DNA from 3 places in the Planococcus alpniumensis genome. Region 3 is predicted to be linked to each of the others. Evidence: riboswitches for the same ligand, from Rfam matches in the RefSeq annotation. Region 3 holds a riboswitch; each other region holds the start of a gene.
What was found. Region 3 has a riboswitch for lysine ahead of G3255_RS07310 (aspartate kinase). Riboswitches for the same ligand answer to the same signal wherever they lie in the genome.
Positions count from the first base shown of each region.

Region 1: it holds a riboswitch for lysine, as region 3 does, so the genes downstream of both, G3255_RS06300 (Na+/H+ antiporter NhaC family protein) here and G3255_RS07310 (aspartate kinase) in region 3, are expected to answer to the same signal.
Region 2: it holds a riboswitch for lysine, as region 3 does, so the genes downstream of both, dapA (4-hydroxy-tetrahydrodipicolinate synthase) here and G3255_RS07310 (aspartate kinase) in region 3, are expected to answer to the same signal.

Region 1 is NZ_JAAMTH010000001.1:1,240,962-1,247,554, reverse strand. Features, by position in the region: gene G3255_RS06320 (DUF86 domain-containing protein) at 1-174, opposite strand, end outside; gene G3255_RS06315 (YutD family protein) at 258-605, opposite strand; gene G3255_RS06310 (methionine/alanine import family NSS transporter small subunit) at 779-901, opposite strand; gene G3255_RS06305 (sodium-dependent transporter) at 914-2,458, opposite strand; gene G3255_RS06300 (Na+/H+ antiporter NhaC family protein) at 2,658-4,232, opposite strand; lysine riboswitch at 4,343-4,525, opposite strand; gene G3255_RS06295 (bifunctional metallophosphatase/5'-nucleotidase) at 4,597-5,940, opposite strand; gene G3255_RS06290 (sulfite exporter TauE/SafE family protein) at 5,954-6,593, opposite strand, start outside.
Region 2 is NZ_JAAMTH010000001.1:3,062,713-3,069,305, reverse strand. Features, by position in the region: gene G3255_RS15490 (Yip1 family protein) at 1-206, shown strand, start outside; gene G3255_RS15485 (DUF2382 domain-containing protein) at 262-1,092, opposite strand; gene G3255_RS15480 (cell wall-binding repeat-containing protein) at 1,392-2,399, shown strand; gene G3255_RS15475 (STAS domain-containing protein) at 2,531-3,367, shown strand; gene dapA (4-hydroxy-tetrahydrodipicolinate synthase) at 3,410-4,300, opposite strand; lysine riboswitch at 4,427-4,605, opposite strand; gene G3255_RS15465 (SAM-dependent methyltransferase) at 4,756-5,352, shown strand; gene ypfJ (KPN_02809 family neutral zinc metallopeptidase) at 5,412-6,254, shown strand; gene G3255_RS15455 (TraB/GumN family protein) at 6,384-6,593, shown strand, end outside.
Region 3 is NZ_JAAMTH010000001.1:1,432,752-1,439,344, forward strand. Features, by position in the region: gene trxA (thioredoxin) at 88-402, shown strand; gene uvrC (excinuclease ABC subunit UvrC) at 456-2,249, shown strand; lysine riboswitch at 2,291-2,465, shown strand; gene G3255_RS07310 (aspartate kinase) at 2,569-3,795, shown strand; gene G3255_RS07315 (succinate dehydrogenase cytochrome b558 subunit) at 4,176-4,787, shown strand; gene sdhA (succinate dehydrogenase flavoprotein subunit) at 4,833-6,581, shown strand.

The sequences.
Region 1 (6,593 bases), 190 kb from region 3:
ATCTATCATGGAATTCCCGACATCGATCACTGCTTCAATCGCCCCGAGTGCGAGACGCTCCAGAGCCAATTGATCTTTCAACGAATCCCACTGGCCATTCTCTTCATATAAAGCTATGAGCGCATCCATATAAGTGATGGCTTGCTTGATTTTTCCGCGGTCGATAAAGTACATATTGAGTCCCTCCATTTTGCTGTTGCTCGCTGTTTCGTTTCTTCTCTATCATATCATATGGACCCAAAAAAACCCCCAGCGGCTCAATCTGCCTCAGGGGATTCGGGTTGTTCCTGCACTTCTGGTTCTGGTTGTTCCTGTACTTCTGGTTCTGGCGCTTTTCCGGCCTTTTTCAAGACAAAATAAGAGCATCCGAAATTACAGTATTCGTATAAATAATCCTGGAGCGTGCTGATTTTCGTATCATAGCTCGCTTTGTTGTTGCTATCCTCAAAAAAGCCTTTTAGGCGAAGCTGCCCGTATCCCCAGTCACCCAGGATGTAATCGTATTTGGACAGAATATCGCTGTACCTGTTCTGGAACGCTTCTTCCTGAAATCCTTCGCGATGATCCACGATCACCTCGTAATTCCATTTCTCAATTGTGATCAATATTCTCACCATCCATACCTAGTAATGACAAAAGCCTAGGCTCGCATCATTCTGCTTTTCCTGCTAGAATCCTGCTTCAAATGTATCACACCAAGGCTATGCGGACAAGCTGCGCTATAGGTGCCCAGATAAACAAAAACCTCCGGCAGAGTGTTTGCCGGAGGTTTCCCATTCTATCCTAAATCTTCTGCTTTATTTGCTTTGCTCGATCTCACAGCGTGGAAAATGCTTGCTGCAAGCCCTCCCCATAGGAGGACCATCCCGATGATCATGACTACAATTGCGCTAACTGACATGTCAATCCCTCCTTATTCTTTTTCTTTCGCCGGATGTTCGGAATGCTCGTCGTAATAGCGATAGTTTTTATGCCATTTGCCGAGCGAGAACAAGATGCCGAAGAGCAGGGCTCCTGCTGCGACAGCCACACCGCCGAATAAAGTGAACATATTGGAATAGCCTTCATAGTTTCCTGTTTCCGTTTCGAATTGCTGGAAGATATTCAAGCGCAGCAAGCCGAACATCATATACCCGAGAATGAGTGGTGTGATAACGCCAAGGCTGAATTTCCACCAACCGCCCAGGTGGATATCCGAGATTTCGTTTGCATGGTTCTGCAAATCGCCTGCTTTACGCAAGATCCAGACAACCATGACGACTTCCACAAGACCGACTGCCGCGACACCGAATTGGTTGATGTAGTAATCGGCGATATCCAAGAAGAACAATCCGCCTTGAGTAGCGAATAGGACGGAAATCAATGCGGCAAGGCCGCCGCCGAATGCAACTGCTTTGCGGCGCGAAATGCCGAACTTTTCACTGAATCCAGCGACATACGTTTCTGTGATCGACATGAGCGATGTAAGTCCCGCTAATGTCAATGACAGGAAGAACAAGAAGCCAAAGAGGCCGTTGAACCCTGGGAATTCATTGATTATCGCCGGGAATACGACGAACGCGAGCCCAACCCCGGCAGATGCCACATCCGCCACTTCTACGCCGGATTGCGTCGCCATGAAACCAAGTACCGCAAACACCCCGATACCGGCAAGCAATTCAAAGCTTGAGTTGGCAAAACCGGTGATGAACGCGTTGTTTGTGATATCCGATTTTTTCGGCAGATAACTAGAGTATGTGATCATGATCGCAAAGGCGACCGATAAACTGAAGAATATGTGCCCATAGGCCGCAACCCAGACGGTCGGATCCATGATGGCATCAAAGTTCGGCTCGAAGAATGCCTCTAGTCCAAGCGCTGCCCCGTCTAATGTGACCGCACGGATAACGATAACAATGAATATCAATACCAAAGTCGGAATGAAAATGCGGTTGGCCATCTCAATTCCTTTTTTAACGCCGGCAAGCAAAATGCCGAGTGTGATGGCCCAAACAATCACTAACGGAATGAAAATGCCCCAGACGATTCCCCCTGTCTCACCTGGATTCACTGTTAGTTGAAGGAAGTCATTGAATAAGAAGCCTTCTGTATCTTCCCCCCATGCCTGATTGAATGAGAACAAGGTATAACGCATCGCCCAAGCGATAATAACCGCGTAATACACTGAGATGACGAACGACACGAACATCGCCCACCAGCCGAGCCATTCGGCTTTCTTGCCGCTCATTCTAAAGAATGAAAGTGGTGCGGATCCGCGATAACGATGGCCGATAGTAAACTCCAATATAAGAATTGGAATCCCGGCTGTTAAAAGAGCAAACAAATACGGTATAAAAAATGCGCCCCCACCATTTTCATATGCTACATACGGGAACCGCCAAATATTCCCTAGTCCTATTGCTGAACCGACCGCCGCCATGATAAAACCGGCTCTCGTTCCCCATGTAGAACGTTCCATTTCTCTTCCCCCTTTGTTGGTAGCTTCCAATTTTTTAACAGAAAAATAGGAAGTTTGTTTATATTCAGATTATTTTGGAATCTAAATTTAGTATAACTAGGACCCTGTTCAAAGTAAAGATAATTTCTGAAAATTTCTCAGAAAAACTATTATTATAATAATAAAAAGGTGGAGATATAGTATCTCCACCTTTCAAATCTTAGTTCTGTTCATGTTTCTCCATTAAAGTTGTGCGTTTAGACCAGAAAATGAATAGTATTGCCAAGACGATTGCTACCGCTCCGAGAGCCAGAGGCAAGGAGCCGGTAAAGCCTATGACGATATACCCTACCGCTGCGATCGCTGCAGAAGTCAATGCATACGGCAACTGTGTGACGACATGGTCCATATGGTTGCTTCCTGCACCTGTTGACGACAAAATGGTGGTATCTGAGATCGGTGAACAGTGATCTCCGAATACCGCGCCTGCCAATACAGCAGACAAAGAAGCGAGCAATAATTCAGGTTCTGCCTGGATCATGATCGTTCCAGCGATCGGCAGCAAGATCCCGAACGAGCCCCAAGAAGTGCCTGTTGAAAAGGCCATGACTCCTGCTAGCACAAACAATAGAACCGGCAGTACACTAGTCGGCACATTGCCGCGTGCCACTGCATCGGCAAGATAAGTCCCAGTTTGCAACGCGTCGATCAAATAAGTCAGCGACCACGCAAAGATCAAGATAAACACTGCACCAGCCATCGATTGAATGCCAGCCCAGATGCCTCTGCCGATCCACTGCACTTTTGCCACTTCGTTTCGTCTGATCTGGATGGCGTACAGGATAATCGCAGCAAGCGCACCGATGATTCCGCCTGTGATCAAGGATAATGGCACATCCGTGTTTTCGAAAATGAGCCAGATGTCAAATACTCTATCGGCATTTACATATCCTGTCCACATCATCGCTGCGACTGTCCCGACGATTAATAACAGGATCGGCAACAGCAAATCACGGACACGTCCGTGTGCGTGGCTCGGGAAATCTTCTTTCATTTCCCCGGGAATCACTTTATCTGGATTGAACAACTGGCCTTCTGTAATCGCCAGGCGTTCATGTTTTTTCATTTCCCCGAAATCCACATCACGGATCGCGACGAAGAATACGATGGCGAGTGCCGCGATGACGTAGAAGTTCATCGGTGCCATCCATAGGAAGGCTTCCAGCGCTGAGTATTCCAAGAAGGTCTGTCCAGCTAAAATCGTTCCGATGATCCCGATGATGGCAGCTCCCCAGCTGGATACGGGAGACACGACACAAATCGGTGCAGCCGTGGAATCGATGAAATAAGCTAGTTTTGCACGCGATACTTTATAGCGATCCGTAATCGGCCGTGCGACTTGCCCGACGGCCAAGGCATTGAAGTAATCGTCGATGAAAATCAAGATGCCGAGAAATACCGTAACCAATTTCGCCCCGCGGCGTGTTTTCACACGCGCAGATGCCCAATCGGCAAATGCATGGCTACCGCCAGACAAGCTGACGAATGCTGTAATCACTCCCAGCAATAACAAGAACAAAATGATGAAGACATTGTAAGCGTTAAAGCCTTCATTCCAAAAAATCACTGCAAATGAAGTAAATAATTCATTCGCTGCCTCAACTGGCGCAAACGAAGTCAAGATCAGCGCAGCCGCTACGATGCCGACGCCGAGCGACAGCAATACGCGACGCGTCAACAGGACCATCGCAATCGCGATAATTGGCGGCAGTATCGAAAAGATTGTGTTTTCCATAATTAGATTTCCTCCTATTCGTTTTGATGGTAAGGCTTAGACCAAAAAAGCCGGTTTATCCAAGGGATAAACCGGCTTCCTACAATTCGTCTGTGTGCACAAGCATCAAACAACCCTGTAGCTCTCCATCCGCAGTAAACTGCAAATGACAGTGGCATTCCTGTTCGAAATGCCCCCAATCTCCGCTCCCCTGACCCGGAAACAGTGATTTCGGCAAGCTTCCCTTTCGAATGTGGTCAACGCGGTCAAACTCGCACATTCTACTGATGAAGGCTGCAGCCTCTACCCATCGATATCTAATTCATAAAAAGCATAGCCCAAAAAGCACACGAAATCAACTAACAGTCCATTTTGAATGTTCCTTCTATTTAATGGCTTTCATGCGAAAATAATCACCGAAAACATCACGCAGGAATTCAGGCATGAAATAGCTCTTCTGCGCCCGCTTCAATGCTGGGAAAAAGTAGCCGAATGTAAACAGGTCAAGTGTCGCCAGCCGGTAAATGCGATTCGGGTCAGCAGGTTCGCCCCCGACCATCAGTTGATGCTCGTCCATATCCATGTTGCTATGAATCATCCGGCCGAACACCGCTCCCCGAAAGCCCATACCTTTAAGCTCGAGCTGCGGCCAGTCTTCGTTCAAGGATTGAAGATAAATTTCTTTTAGCTCCGCGCCACTGAGATCGATGACGCACGGATTGATCGGATGCGGCAGCATGCGGTGGAAATCGTAGCGCGTCATCTCGCCTTTTGGCATATCTTCCATGAAAATGCCGGCATTGAACAATCCGCAATCCGCCGAGGCGAACGAAACCAAGGCATCGCCAAATAATTCTGCCATAGGAGAAGGTTTGAACCATTCAGCTTTTAAATGCCGATCATTGTAGAAAACCGTCTCAGCCATTTGTTGCTTGCCGACGCCGACCAAGTATTCATTGAACCCTTCATCAGCTTCTGGCAACTGGTCGGTTTCAATCACTTCCGCGGTCATCTTGCGTGTCGCTATATCAATTTCAATATGGCCGATATAATAACCGAACTTACCGGCAGCACCGAGCAAGGTCCCGCCCATTTCTTTTCCTTGATGGAATAGATGATGGGTATGCGCCCCCAAGATAATGTCGAGTTCCGGGCATTCTGCTGCCAACAGTTCGTCTTCCCTGATGCCAAGATGGGACATGCAGATAAGAAAATCGACCGACTGGCGGATTTCGGCCGCTTCCCGCTTAATCACTTCCCTGCCGTTCGTCACTTGCCAGCCGAGACGGCGGTAAAACGGAGTGAATTCCGCTGTTGCTGCAATGATGCCGATTTTCGTGCCATCCTTCGTTACGATGATTTGGTTCGGGCTTGCCCATTCCGGCTGCTTGCCATCCAAATCCAATAGATTCGCAACCACTACAGAAAAATCTGCCTGCACGTACAATTCGTCCAGTTCTGCTTTGGACAGTGTAATCCCTTCATTATTGCCGATAGTCACGGCATCGTAACCCGCTTCATTGAGCAGCTGCACATTGCCTTTGCCGGCCGTTCCTTCCGTAAAAGGATGCGAACGGTCAACGTGGTCCCCAATATCGAGGACTAAACACACGTCGCCCGCTTCCTCGTGCCAATGCCTGCGCTCTGTCAGCAAGGATTTGATGCGGGGCCAGTGTGTAAAATGGCTATGCAGGTCGTTCGTATGATAAATATGGATGATTTCACTCATGTCAAACACCTCATTATGAACTGAAAATTCCTTCGTAAATCGAGCGGAGCCCGAGTAATAATAATGCGAGCCGCAGCACGAGGACCAGTGTGTCGGATTTGATACTGCGGTTCAGCTTGGCACCGATTTTCGCGCCGATATAGGCTGAGGGGATAATGGCCAAAGTATAGATCCACGGGACATTGCCGAGTGAAATATGCGTAATGGAATTAACGATGGCCGACAGAAAGACCATCAGCATCGACGTCCCAACGGCTACATGAGGCGGAAATAAAAACAGCAAGATCATGGCGGGTACGAGAATCGAACCCCCGCCGATGCCGAATAGCCCGGACGCAAAGCCGACGAAAAAAGTCAATAAGAGCGCAAACCATATCGGGTAACCGTAGACATATTCCTGATCAGCTCGACGGTCATGGAAACTTAGCTTTTTGCCGTGATCAACGAACCAGCTCACCGCCTTTAAGCGATCCCGGAGCAACAGCAGCAACGATAAGAACACCAATAGCAGGCCGAAATACAATTGAAAGGACGGCACATCAAGACTGCTGTTGACGAAGGCGCCTAAAACCGTTCCAGGCGCACTGCCGATAAAGAAAATGAACCCGCTTCGGTAGTCGACAGTGCCAACCTTCATATAGGCAATCGTTGAA
Region 2 (6,593 bases), 1.6 Mb from region 3:
CTGGACTTGGCATGGTAATTGGCCTGGTGCTGCTGGCTGTCACAGTTGTCATCGGCATCTGGACCTTCGTAATCCAGTGTAAAGGCGTGGGAGAAGCACAGCGATTTTCAGCGTGGAAAGGATTTTTCGTAATAGTGATTCCATCCGTGCTGTTCACAGTTGTCATCATTACCTTTTTAGCGATGTTCCTGTTTGCCGCATTTTAAACATTAATAATAACTAAACAAAAGAGCCGTCGCGCAGAAGCGACAGCTCTTTTGTTTACGGTTTTTCGTAGCGCTGGACGTTGTTCTCATCAATATCAACTGTCTCACGCTGCACTGTTTCGCTGATATGCTTTGTTTCCTGTACTTTGCGTTTATGGACGATGATTTCCTCGCTGACGTATTTTACTTTGCGCACTTCCAGGCGTTCTTCAATGACGGGAATGTGCCAAAGGCCGTCTTTTTCGTATGTCTCGGCGGAGCGGCCGTTCGCTTCATATTCGGACAACTCTTGATTGATTGGACGGCGTTCGACTTCGACTTCTTCCCGTTCGTACGGAACATCAAGTGTCTGTCGTTCTTCGACCGTGTTCTTATGGATGTCGACGCTTCCGGATTCGACCCATTTCTTATCGACCGCCAGGCGTTCTTCGTGAAGTTTCATCTGTTGTTCGTCACTCAAATCGGGCGTTTCGGTTTTTTTATGATTTTCCTCTGCATAACCATCTCCAGATAAGCTGGCTGCGGCGGCATCGAAGTTCTGGTAATTCATGCCGTATTCACTGTCGACGTAAAGTATGATCTTGCCGCTTTGGATTTGGTTGTAATATTCGTCCGCTTCAGAATCCGAGAGGCCCATCTGCTTGAGCGCATCTTTTGTCGGGTCTTCCCCGGAAATGAACGATTTGAACTTGTCCATGAAATCGCCCTCATCCGTATTCAAATGGACATCCGTCTGCCCTTGTACCATTTGCAGTTGCTGGCCGTTCAAAGCGACGACGTAAATATCCTCTTCTTTATATCCCTGTGTTTTTAATTCGCCGATTTCATGGATTACTTCCGCCTGCACATCGAATGTGCCGATTAATTTATGGCCATGTTTTTGCATAATAGCATCCTCCTGTAAGGTCAATGTTTTGCCGTGTTTGCGTTATGGCTTATGTACCCGGAAAGCGAGAGGTCATAAACCTAAAGCATTGTTTCCGGCGTGCTGAGAAGTACATGGGAGCAATGGGCCAAAACTTAAAGAAGAATATAGGGAGTTGCAAAAATATTATTTAAATCTGAATGGTGAAAAAGTATTTATGCCTAATAAAAAATATTTTTGTAAACCTATTGTAATGTTCGTAAAATATCATATAATTGGAAAAGAAATGAATACATTACAGAATGGGGAAACGATTAATAATGAGTTACAGCAAAGTTTTGACGACTGCAGCATTGACTGCAGCTTTGGCTCTTGGAGCAGTTTTACCGACTGGCGCTGCTTCTGCAGCAACATTGACAGAAGGCAATTCAGATCGCATTTCCGGCAGCGACCGCTACCAGACAAGCTTGGAAGTTTCTTTGTATGGTTGGGAAGATGACAGTGTTGAGACAGTTGTAGTAGCCACTGGCGCTGATTTTCCGGATGCGTTAGCTGCAGCACCGCTAGCAGGTTTCCACTATTCTCCTCTGCTTTTGACGAAAAGAGACTCACTGCCTGCAGGATTCGCGGCTGAATTGAAGCGTTTGGGCGCAGAAAACGTTGTCTTGGTTGGCGGTACAGGCGCTATCTCTGAAAATGTTAAAAAACAAATCGCAGACCTTGGGGTAAAAGTTGAGCGTATCAGCGGAAAAACCCGTTATGAAACGGCTGTTAACATTGCTGAAGAAGTAGGCATGGGCGACACTCTATATGTAGCAACAGGCGCAAACTTTGCTGACTCATTATCGGTTTCCCCAGCAGCAGCACTTTCTGCTGATCCAATTATCCTTGTCCCAGCAAATGGCACTGTCCCGACAGTTGTTGCAGATTATATTGAAGCAAACCAGCCGGAATTGCCGATCATTGTTGGTGGCGAAGGTGCAGTCAAGCCGACAGTTGAAGAATTGTTCATGGAAGAACCGATTCGTCTCGCAGGTGCAACCCGCTATGAGACAAACAAGGAATTTAACGAATTTGCACTGGAAAATGGGTTGTTGCTAGATGAAAGCGAGATCTTCATCGCAACTGGCGCCAATTATCCGGATGCGTTGTCAGGAAGTTCTTTGGCCGCTTCGTACTTTGGACCATTAGTTCTAACGGCAAAAACGCCATCTGAAGCGTCTAAACAGCAAATCAAGAATTTCGAAACGCCAGATTCCTTCTACACAATCTTTGGTGGCGAAGGAGCCGTTTCTTCTGCAACTCTGAAACAGCTTTTCGCAAACTAATGCCTGAAAATGCCTGCCACTCGGCGGGCATTTTTTCTGATTAAAAGCAAAAGGCTATTTCTTGTATAGAAGATTAGGTATAATGAATCCGTTGCAAGAAATGAACAATGCAGCAATTGACGGAGGTACCAATGGAAAAAGAAATGGTGTTATTCGGTAAACGAGTGGAAGAAGAAAAATATATGATTGCGGAATTGATTCAGGAAGAACGGCATGCGGCTGTGGCAAAAGAAGTTCTGGAAAGTAACCGGGAGTTGTCAGAGGTGGTATTGAAGGAACGGGCGCGTTTCATCGAGCTGCTCGGAAAATCGATGCAGAACAGCTGCCGCCAGGAAGAAATCATGGCGGATATGGCACGGTGGGGAACCGCCACCGGGAACTTTTTTCTGGAGCAGGGCATGACCTTGGATGTGGCGCTTGCTGAAACGGCATTGTACCGGAAGCACATTGCGACTTTGATCAAAAGCGAAGGCCGACGCTTGGCTATTTCCCCGGGAATAACGTATGACGCGGCAGAATTATTGCATGCGCTTCTGGATCATGCAACGTATTCCTATACACATGCGTATACGACTTCCTATCAACGCAATTTGGCGACAGCACGCCAGGAGTTTCTGGAATTGTCGGCGCCTGTCGTTCCAATCAGTGATTCGGTTGCTATCTTGCCGCTTGTCGGCAGCATCGAAATCGACCGGGCGCATTATATTTTGGAGCGCACGCTCTTATCGGCAAGTGAATTGAAAATCAGCACCTTGATCATTGATTTGTCTGGAGTAATCCGTGTTGATACGATGGTGGCCGAACAAGTCATCAAAATCATCCAATCGCTCGGGCTGATCGGCGTCGAAGCGGTGTTGACGGGAATCCGGCCGGAAACGGCGCAATCCTTGACCACACTCGGCGTGGATGTGCGGACCTTGAATATTGGCGGCAGCTTGAAGCGGGCCATGGAACACGTCTATAACTGAAAAAAACTTCGCGGACCCTGAAACGGATCTGCGAAGTTTTTTTTAATTGGTGACCGCGTCCTGTTTAGCGGACGGCAGGAATTGCTGCAAAGTGACGGTTTCTTCTTCTGTTAGCGCGAGCATCGGCAAGCGCACGCCGCCGACCGGGACACCCGATAGGTTCAATGCGGCTTTGACCGGGCTCGGGCTCGGTGCTGCAAACAAGGCCTTCATCGTTGGCAGCAATTTTCGGTGAAGCGCCGCAGCTCCCGCTGTATCGCCCGTGCGGAACAATTTGACCATCTCCTGCATGTCATTGCCGATAATATGCGATGCGACCGAGACGATGCCCGTTCCGCCGATAGAAAGCATCGGCAAAGTCAAACTGTCATCGCCGCTGTAGACGGCAAAGTCACTGCTTGTGCGTTCGATGATTTCAGAAGCGGCGTCCAAATCTCCGCTTGCTTCTTTCACGCAGGTAATATTGTCGATAAGCGATAAGCGGACGATCGTATCGACCGATAGATTGACGACACTGCGGCCCGGGATGTTATAGAGCATGACCGGAAGCGCCGTCGCGTTTGCGATCGCTTCAAAATGACGGTACATGCCTTCTTGTGAGGGTTTGTTATAGTAAGGAGTGACGAGCATGATGCCGTCGACGCCTGCTTGCTCTGCTTGCTGGGTCAAGGCGACCGATGCGCGCGTGTTGTTCGAGCCGGTGCCTGCGATGATTTTCGCGCGCCCGTCTGCCACGGTGACGACATGGACGAACAGCGCCACTTTTTCATCTGTCGACAAAGTCGGCGATTCACCGGTCGTCCCGGCGACAACGATGCCGTCCGAACCGTTATTGATTAGATATTCCACGAGATTTGTTGTTGCCTGAAAATCGATTTCACCGTCTGAGTCGAATGGCGTTGCCATCGCAGTGATCACTTGACCGAATTTCATAGAGAACACACCCTTTTCTAAGTTTTTTTCAAAAGTTAGAGGTGGGGGCCGGTCCGGAGTAAACAAAAAGGCAGCAACGGGGGCCCGTTGCTGCCGTTAGAAACAATGTTTACCAATCGTTCCTGTTCGTCAGATAGCCCTCCATATAGTTTCCTATATGACAGTCCGGCACTTCTTCAGTGCAGAACCAGCGCACAGGAATATGAGCATCCTGCCGCTTCGGCAAATCCCCCTTTCGGCAATCGTCCTAAGAGCTCATACTCCTCGGATTGCGTACTGATGGTTTTTGCGCCTCTATCCTCGCTCCACTAAGGAAGCAAGAAATTATTGAATTAGCTGTAATATAACAGAAAGAAATAGGAATGGCAAGAGAAAAAGCGTTTTTTATTTTGCAAAATGTGGGAATACAAAGCTACGGCTTGAACTGCTCTCAATAGATCAAAGGAGGCAATCACATGGACGATCAACAAATGGACCGGCAATTGAATATCCAAACGGATGGCGAGCAGATGGGCTTTAATGCCTCGATGCATGAGCACCGGTTCGAAGTGACGCCCTATGCGTGGCTGGATAGATTGTTCAAGGCGCATCCGCTGAAGGGCAGCGGCAGGCTGGTCGATTTCGGGAGCGGCAAAGGGCGCTTGAATTTCTTTGCGCATCATATATTCGGGACGGCGTCTGCAGGAGTGGAAGTTGATCCGTCGCTTCATGAGGCCTCGCTGCGGAATTTAAAGCGCTTTAAGGGGAAGGCGGACATCAAGTTCATCAACGGCTACGCGCAGGATTATGAAATCCAGCCGGATGACCGCTGGTTTTATTTTTTCAATCCGTTTTCCGATCCGGTGTTCATGACTGTGGTGGATCGGATTTTGGCCTCTGCTGCTGAGAACCCGCGGGAAATCGAAGTAATTTTATTTTATCCGGCAATCGAATACACCGATTTCCTCGAACGGCGCACCGCTTTTGAATTGATCAGCGACATTGAGCTGCCGGTAGAGGCGGACGATCCGCGCGAACGATTTTTAGTCTACCGCTTGCCGAGATGGGATTAAGGTTTCCGGTGAAATGGGTATAACTTTATAAAAGTGAATGCAGAAAGAGGGTTTCGGTTATGAAATGGAAAGGGCGAGCGGGCAGCAGGAATGTAGAAGACAGGAGAGGGCGCGGTGTCGGCGGGCCGGTGCTTGCCGGCGGCGGAATCGGCGGCTTGCTGATCGTTCTGTTAATCGCGTTTCTCGGGGGCGACCCGGGAGCGATACTCGGAGATGGCGGAGGAGCTTCTACTTCGGAGCCGTATGTGGCAAGTGAGCGGGAAGAAGAACTGGCCGATTTCGTATCGGTTGTCCTCGCAGATACGGAAGAGGTGTGGGCGGAAGTGTTCGCTGAAGAAGGCATGGAGTATGTCGAGCCGACTTTGGTGCTGTTTTCTGGAAGCGTCCAGTCAGCGTGCGGCATGGCCGGTTCTGCAACGGGGCCGTTTTATTGCCCGGCGGATTCCAAGCTGTATATCGATTTGAGCTTTTACGATGAACTCGAGCGCCAGTTCAATGCACCCGGTGACTTTGCGATGGCGTATGTCGTCGCGCATGAAGTCGGCCATCACGTGCAGAACTTGCTTGGCGTGCTTGGAGATGTCCAGCAAGCGCGCAATCAACTGAGCGAGACCGAATACAATCAATTGCAAGTGCGCTTGGAATTGCAGGCAGATTATTTATCGGGTGTCTGGGCGCATCATGCTCAAGGCATGGGCTATTTGGAAGAAGGCGACCTGGAAGAAGCTTTGACTGCGGCTAGCGCGGTCGGCGACGATACGATCCAGAAGCGCACGCGCGGCTACGCCGTTCCGGAAAGCTTTACCCATGGCACATCCGAACAGCGCAAGGAATGGTTCTACAAAGGCTTCCGCGCCGGTGATTTGAATAGCGGCAATACCTTCGACGCCACGGAATTATAAGCTTTCGAAAAGATTGATATTTTGCGCTTGGTGATTCATTATAAAGAATAGACAGTCTTTTTCATCGCAATGAAAAATGAAGAAGAAATCCTATTCTATGAAGGAAGTACACTCATGACACAAGAGATAATGACAGAAGACAATATTACCCGGCTGGAAGTGGGCGGCAAACAAGTGATTTTAATCGGCACCGCACATGTCTCCAAACTGAGCGCAGAGCAAGTCAAGGAAGTCGTCGAACGCGAACGGCCGGATTCGGTGTGCATCGAACTTGATGCCCAGCGCTATGAATCGGTCATGCAGGACAAAAAATGGAAAGAAACCGATATTTTTAAGATC
Region 3 (6,593 bases):
GAAGGAGTAGGCAAATAAATAGCTAGCGTAAATCACGTCTGCTATAATCGAAATATAGTTTGGTTATCACTTAAGGAGGAATTATACATGGCAATCGTTAAAGGAACAGATCAGAATTTTAAACAAGAAGTTTCAGAAGGTCTCGTATTGGTAGACTTTTGGGCAGCATGGTGCGGGCCTTGTAAAATGATCGCTCCAGTTCTTGAAGAACTTGATGCAGATATGGACGATAAAGTGAAAATCGTGAAATTGGATGTTGATGAAAACCAGCAGACAGCTAGCGAATACGGCATCATGTCCATCCCGACACTTCTTTTGATGAAAAACGGCGAAACAGTCGATAAAGTCGTCGGCTTCCGTCCAAAAGAAGCTTTGGCTGAATTGGTTGAAAAACACGCATAATTCCAAAACCGGGTCCCATTCGTGGAACCCGGTTTTTTAAATAGGGTGAGGAAATGAAAAATGAGATGATTCAACATAAATTGGCAGTATTGCCGGACCAGCCGGGCTGCTATTTGATGAAGGACCGCCAAGGGACCGTTATTTATGTCGGCAAGGCAAAAGTGCTGAAAAATCGGGTGCGCTCTTACTTTACCGGCAGCCACGATACGAAAACCCAGCGCCTCGTCAATGAAATCGAGGACTTTGAATACATCGTCACGTCTTCAGACAAAGAAGCGCTGATCCTTGAATTGAACTTGATCAAAAAGCACGACCCGAAATACAATATCCGTCTGAAAGACAATAAGACCTATCCGTATTTGAAAATCACGGGTGAACGCCACCCGAAACTGGTTATCACGAGGCAGGTCAAAAAAGATAAAGGGAAATATTTCGGCCCTTATCCGAACGCCTATGCAGCGAGTGAAACGAAAAAGCTGCTGGATCGGTTGTACCCGCTTCGTAAATGCCATACGATGCCGGACCGCGTCTGCCTGTATTACCATCTCGGCCAATGCCTGGCGCCTTGCGTCAAGCCGGTGGAAAAGGATACGTACCGCGAAATGATCGATGGCATCAGCCGGTTCCTCAACGGCGGCTTCCGTGAAGTAAAGCAGGAGCTGACAGAAAAGATGAGCGAGGCGGCGGAGAACCTGGAGTTCGAACGGGCGAAAGAATACCGCGACCAGATCAGCCATATCGAATCGGTCATGGAAAAGCAGAAAATGGCGATGAACGATTTCACCAACCGCGACGTCTTTGCTTACGCTGTTGATAAAGGCTGGATGTGCGTGCAAGTATTTTTCGTGCGCCAAGGAAAGCTCATCGAGCGCGAAGTGTCGATGTTTCCCTTGTACCGAGACCCGGAAGAAGAATTCTTGACATTCCTCGGCCAGTTCTATGAAAAGCCGGATCATATTAAACCGAATGAAATCCTGTTGCAGGAAGCGGAAGACGAAGAATTCCTGAAAGAGTGGCTCGGCGCGAAAGTACTCGTCCCGCAGCGCGGCAAGAAAAAAGATTTGGTGTTGCTCGCGCGCAAGAACGCGGAAATCGCCATCAAGGAGAAATTCCAATTGCTCGAGCGCCAGGAAGAACGTACGGTTGGTGCCTGCAATGAATTGGGCGAAGCGATGAACATCCACACGCCGCTGCGCATTGAGGCATTCGATAACTCCCATATCCAAGGGGCGGATGCAGTGTCTGCGATGGTCGTCTTTATCGACGGCAAACCGTCGAAGAAAGACTACCGGAAATACAAAACCCGCTCCGCGCAGAAGCCCGATGATTATGCGGCAATGCGTGAAGTGGTCCGCAGACGCTACAGCCGTGTGCTGAAGGACGGCTTGCCGCTGCCCGACTTGATTATCATCGATGGGGGCAAAGGCCAGATCGAATCGGCGCGCGAAATCATCGAAGACGAACTCGGGCTCGACATTCCGATTGCCGGCCTCGCGAAAGATGCCAAGCACCAAACGTCCCAGCTTCTGTACGGAAATCCGGTCGAGATGGTGGAGCTCAAACGCACGAGTGAAGCATTTTATTTATTGCAGCGCATTCAAGATGAAGTCCACCGTTTTGTCATCACCTTCCACCGTCAATTGCGCGGCAAGAATTCGATTCAATCCGCGCTCGACGGCTTGCAAGGCGTCGGCCCGAAACGTAAGCAGCAATTGCTGAAGCATTTCGGCTCTGTACGGAAAATCAAGGAAGCGAACGCTGACGAAATTCAGCAGGCCGGCATTCCCGAGAAACTGGCCGTGGAAATCGAGCGGCATTTCAAAGAACAGCCGTTGCAACAGGAATAACTTCGTGGTATTGTAAGAACACAATTGAATCACTTGTAAAAAGTGATGATAGAGGAGCGGCCGTCAATAGTAAGCATTCCGAGATTTGCAGAATCTGTGAAGGATGCCGAAAGGGACGCCCGCCGAAGTTTACGGCGCACTGCTTGCGCGTATGCTGGTCCTGCATTTAAGAGATGCAGGGCTGTCAGAGTTTGACTCTGGAGGGCTATCTCACATGGACGTTTGAAATCGTACATGAGAAGAGAGGTAGCTTGCCGGGCAATCGGCGAGTTGCCTCTTTTTTGTTGAGGGCCACTTACTTTAAGTGGGAGTGGAGAGAATGACAACAATCGTAATGAAGTTCGGGGGGACGTCCGTAGCGTCTCCGGAAAAAATCCTAGGCGTGGCAAGACGCGCCATCCGGGAAAAACAACAAGGCAAGCGCGTCGTCATCGTCGTCTCGGCGATGGGCAAAACGACAGACACGCTGCTCGGCCTTGCGGGAGAGATTTCCGGCGAGCCGCCAAAGCGTGAAATGGACATGCTGCTCGCTACAGGTGAACAAGTGACCATTTCGTTGTTGGCGATGGCGTTCAAAAAACTAGGCCACGATGCCTTGAGTTTCACAGGCTGGCAGGCGGGCATCGAAACGGAATCCGTCCCGCGCAATGCGCGCATCGAAACAATCCACACACAGCGCTTGGAGGAGGCACTTGACCTTGGCTTGTTCTGTGTGGTCGCAGGATTCCAAGGCGTTGACAAGAGCGGCAATATCACAACGCTCGGCCGCGGTGGATCCGATACGACCGCTGTGGCGCTAGCAGCTGCTTTAGGCGCTGAAAAATGTGAAATCTATACGGATGTTGACGGAGTTTACACGTCTGACCCGCGTTATGTCACAGGCGCCCGCAAACTTGAACAGATTTCATACGACGAAATGCTCGAATTGGCCAATCTCGGGGCGGGAGTCCTTCATCCGCGAGCTGTGGAATTCGCCAAAAACAATCAAGTGCCCCTCTCTGTGCGGGCAAGCTACTCGGATGAACCGGGGACTATCATACAAGAGGTGATCACTGTGGAAAAAAATCTAATCGTGCGCGGCGTAGCATTCGAAAAAGACATCGCCCGCATCACTGTCAGTTACACTAAGCCATTCAATGGCTCGCTCGCCAATATCTTCACGAGCTTGGCAGATCATTTAATCGATGTCGACATCATTGTGCAAAGCATCAGTGAGGAGTTTCCGCCATCTGTTTCCTTTTCGATTAAAGAAGACAGCCTGGCAGAAGCGCAGCGCGTGTTGTCGGAAGCGCAGGAACAGATCGGCTATAACACCATCGATATCGAAACCGGCTTGGCGAAAGTGTCGATCGTCGGATCCGGCATGGTATCGAATCCAGGCGTCGCGGCAAAAATGTTCGATATTCTCCGTGCGCAGGATGTGCCGGTAAAAATGGTCAGCACTTCCGAAATCAAAGTATCTGTCGTAGTCCCGGCGAGTAAAATGGAACGCTCAGCAAATGCGCTCCACGATGCATACGGACTGACGCCAGCGTCTGTCAGATAAGGAAAAGCCCAGCCAAGCTGGGCTTTTTTGCGTTCCCAAGAGTTTGTGTAAAAATTCACATTTTGTTCAAATTTTAAATAACGCCATTACGGTCCTATATGAGCTTATAAAACAGTGAAACGGATGCCTATATCTCGCCTGTTTCGAAATAAAAATATAGCTTTTCATGATTTCTTTCCTATTTAATATCCGTAAAAACCTTCACAGACCCTAGACGGGATGCGCTCAAAAAGGCTTACTTGCCTTGACGCTCCTAGAGGGGGGGAGTACAATAAATATGTCATATTCTTGTACATGATGCTTATAGCAACGCGGAGATATTTTCCTGATATAGGAAAACTTTGTGCTGCCAACTAATGTTTTTGAGGGGGGTAAAATTTTTGGATAACAATCGTGAATTTTTAATGCGCAGGCTGCACTCTTTACTCGGGGTCATTCCAATCGGATTGTTCTTGACGCAGCATTTGATCGTCAACCATTTCGCTACGCAGGGCGTGGAAGCGTTTAACCAAGCTGCCCACTTCATGGCGAATCTTCCATTCGTCATTTTCCTGGAGATTTTCGTCATCTACTTGCCGCTCATGTATCATGCTTTCTACGGTTTATACATAGCGTTCACGGCGAAAAACAACCCGGGGCATTACAGCTACATGCGCAACATTTTATTTGTTGCACAGCGCTATACCGGAGTTTTCCTAGTGGTCTTTATCGCATGGCATATTTTCGAGACAAGATTCCAAGTTGCGATTGGAGCGGGAGAAGCAGATTTCAACATGATGGAAAACATCCTGACGAATCCTCTCATGTTCGCGTTCTACGTAGTGGGTGTCTTGTCCGCAACATTCCATTTTGCGAACGGATTGTGGTCTTTCTTTGTAACGTGGGGAATCACGGTTTCCGAGAAAGCACAGCGCTACTCAACTTACTTCACACTTCTAGTCTTTATTGTATTATCGATCATTGGTATCAGAGCATTGTTTGCATTCGTTTAAGGATGTCCCAAACATTGGTGAATTAAAAGAGGAGTGAACACTACAATGGCGAAAGGCAAAATTTCTATCGTCGGTGGGGGCCTAGCTGGCCTAATGGCAGCAATTAAAGTTGCTGAAGCAGGAGCACCTGCCGATCTATTTTCCATCGTTCCCGTTAAACGGTCTCACTCTGTGTGCGCACAGGGCGGCATTAACGGAGCGGTGAATACAAAAGGTGAAGGGGATTCCCCGGCAATTCACTTGGATGACACCGTTTACGGCGGTGACTTCCTAGCTAACCAAAAGCCGGTTAAAGCAATGGCTGATGCAGCACCTGGCATCATCCGCCTGCTTGACCGCATGGGCGTCATGTTCAATCGTACGCCTGAAGGGCTTCTTGACTTCCGTCGTTTCGGGGGCACGATGCACCACAGAACAGCATTTGCAGGCGCAACAACTGGCCAGCAATTGCTTTACGCACTGGACGAGCAAGTCCGCCGCTATGAAGTCGCAGGCTTGATCACAAAATATGAAGGCTGGGAATTCCTTGGCCTCGTCATCGATGACGAAGGCATTTCAAGAGGGATCACTGCACAGAACTTGACGACAATGGAGATCAAATCGTTCCGTTCGGATGCTGTTATCATGGCAACTGGCGGACCAGGGATCATCTTCGGAAAATCCACGAACTCTGTTATCAACACAGGCTCTGCTGCATCGATCGTATACCAGCAAGGCGCTTATTATGCGAACGGCGAATTCATCCAAATCCACCCGACAGCGATTCCTGGCGACGACAAGCTCCGCTTGATGTCAGAATCTGCACGCGGTGAAGGCGGACGGATCTGGACGTATAAAGACGGCAAGCCTTGGTACTTCCTGGAAGAAAAATACCCGGCTTACGGAAACTTGGTTCCTCGTGATATCGCGACACGCGAAATCTTCGATGTGTGCGTTAACCAAAAACTCGGCATCAACGGCGAGAACATGGTGTACTTGGACCTTTCCCATAAAGATTCGAAAGAACTCGACATCAAACTGGGCGGCATCATCGAAATCTATGAGAAATTCACAGGCGACGATCCGCGTAAAGTTCCGATGAAAATTTTCCCGGCAGTCCACTATTCAATGGGCGGACTGTGGGTCGACGATCATCAGATGACGAATATCCCTGGCGTATTGGCAGCTGGTGAATGTGATTATTCCCAGCATGGTGCGAACCGTCTCGGCGCAAACTCGCTCTTGTCAGCCATCTACGGCGGTATGGTCGCTGGACCGAATGCCCTTGATTACGTCAAAGGCTTGGAAGTCCTAGCGGAAGACTTGCCAAATGATATTTACGCTCAGCACGAAGCTGAAGAGCAGCGTAAATGGGACGAGATCCTTGCACTTGACGGAACTGAAAATGCTTACGTCCTGCACAAGGAACTCGGCGAATGGATGACGGACAACGTGACGGTCGTACGTTATAATGACCGCCTCGAAGAAACAGACCGCAAAATCCAAGAGCTTCTTGAACGCTTTAACCACATCAGCATGACGGATACGCAACTTTGGAGCAACCAAGGGGCAATGTTTACCCGCCAGCTGAAAAATATGCTACATTTAGCACGTGTCATCACGATCGGTGCGTTGAAACGCAACGAAAGCCGCGGCGCTCATTACAAACCGGAATTCCCGGAACGTAATGATGAGGAATTCCTGAAGACGACTATGGCAAAATTCAACGGTTACGATGCGCCGATCTTCCATTATGAAGAAGTCGACACTGGCTTGATCCCGCCACGCAAACGCGATTATTCCGCGAAAGCATAGCAATAAAGAAGG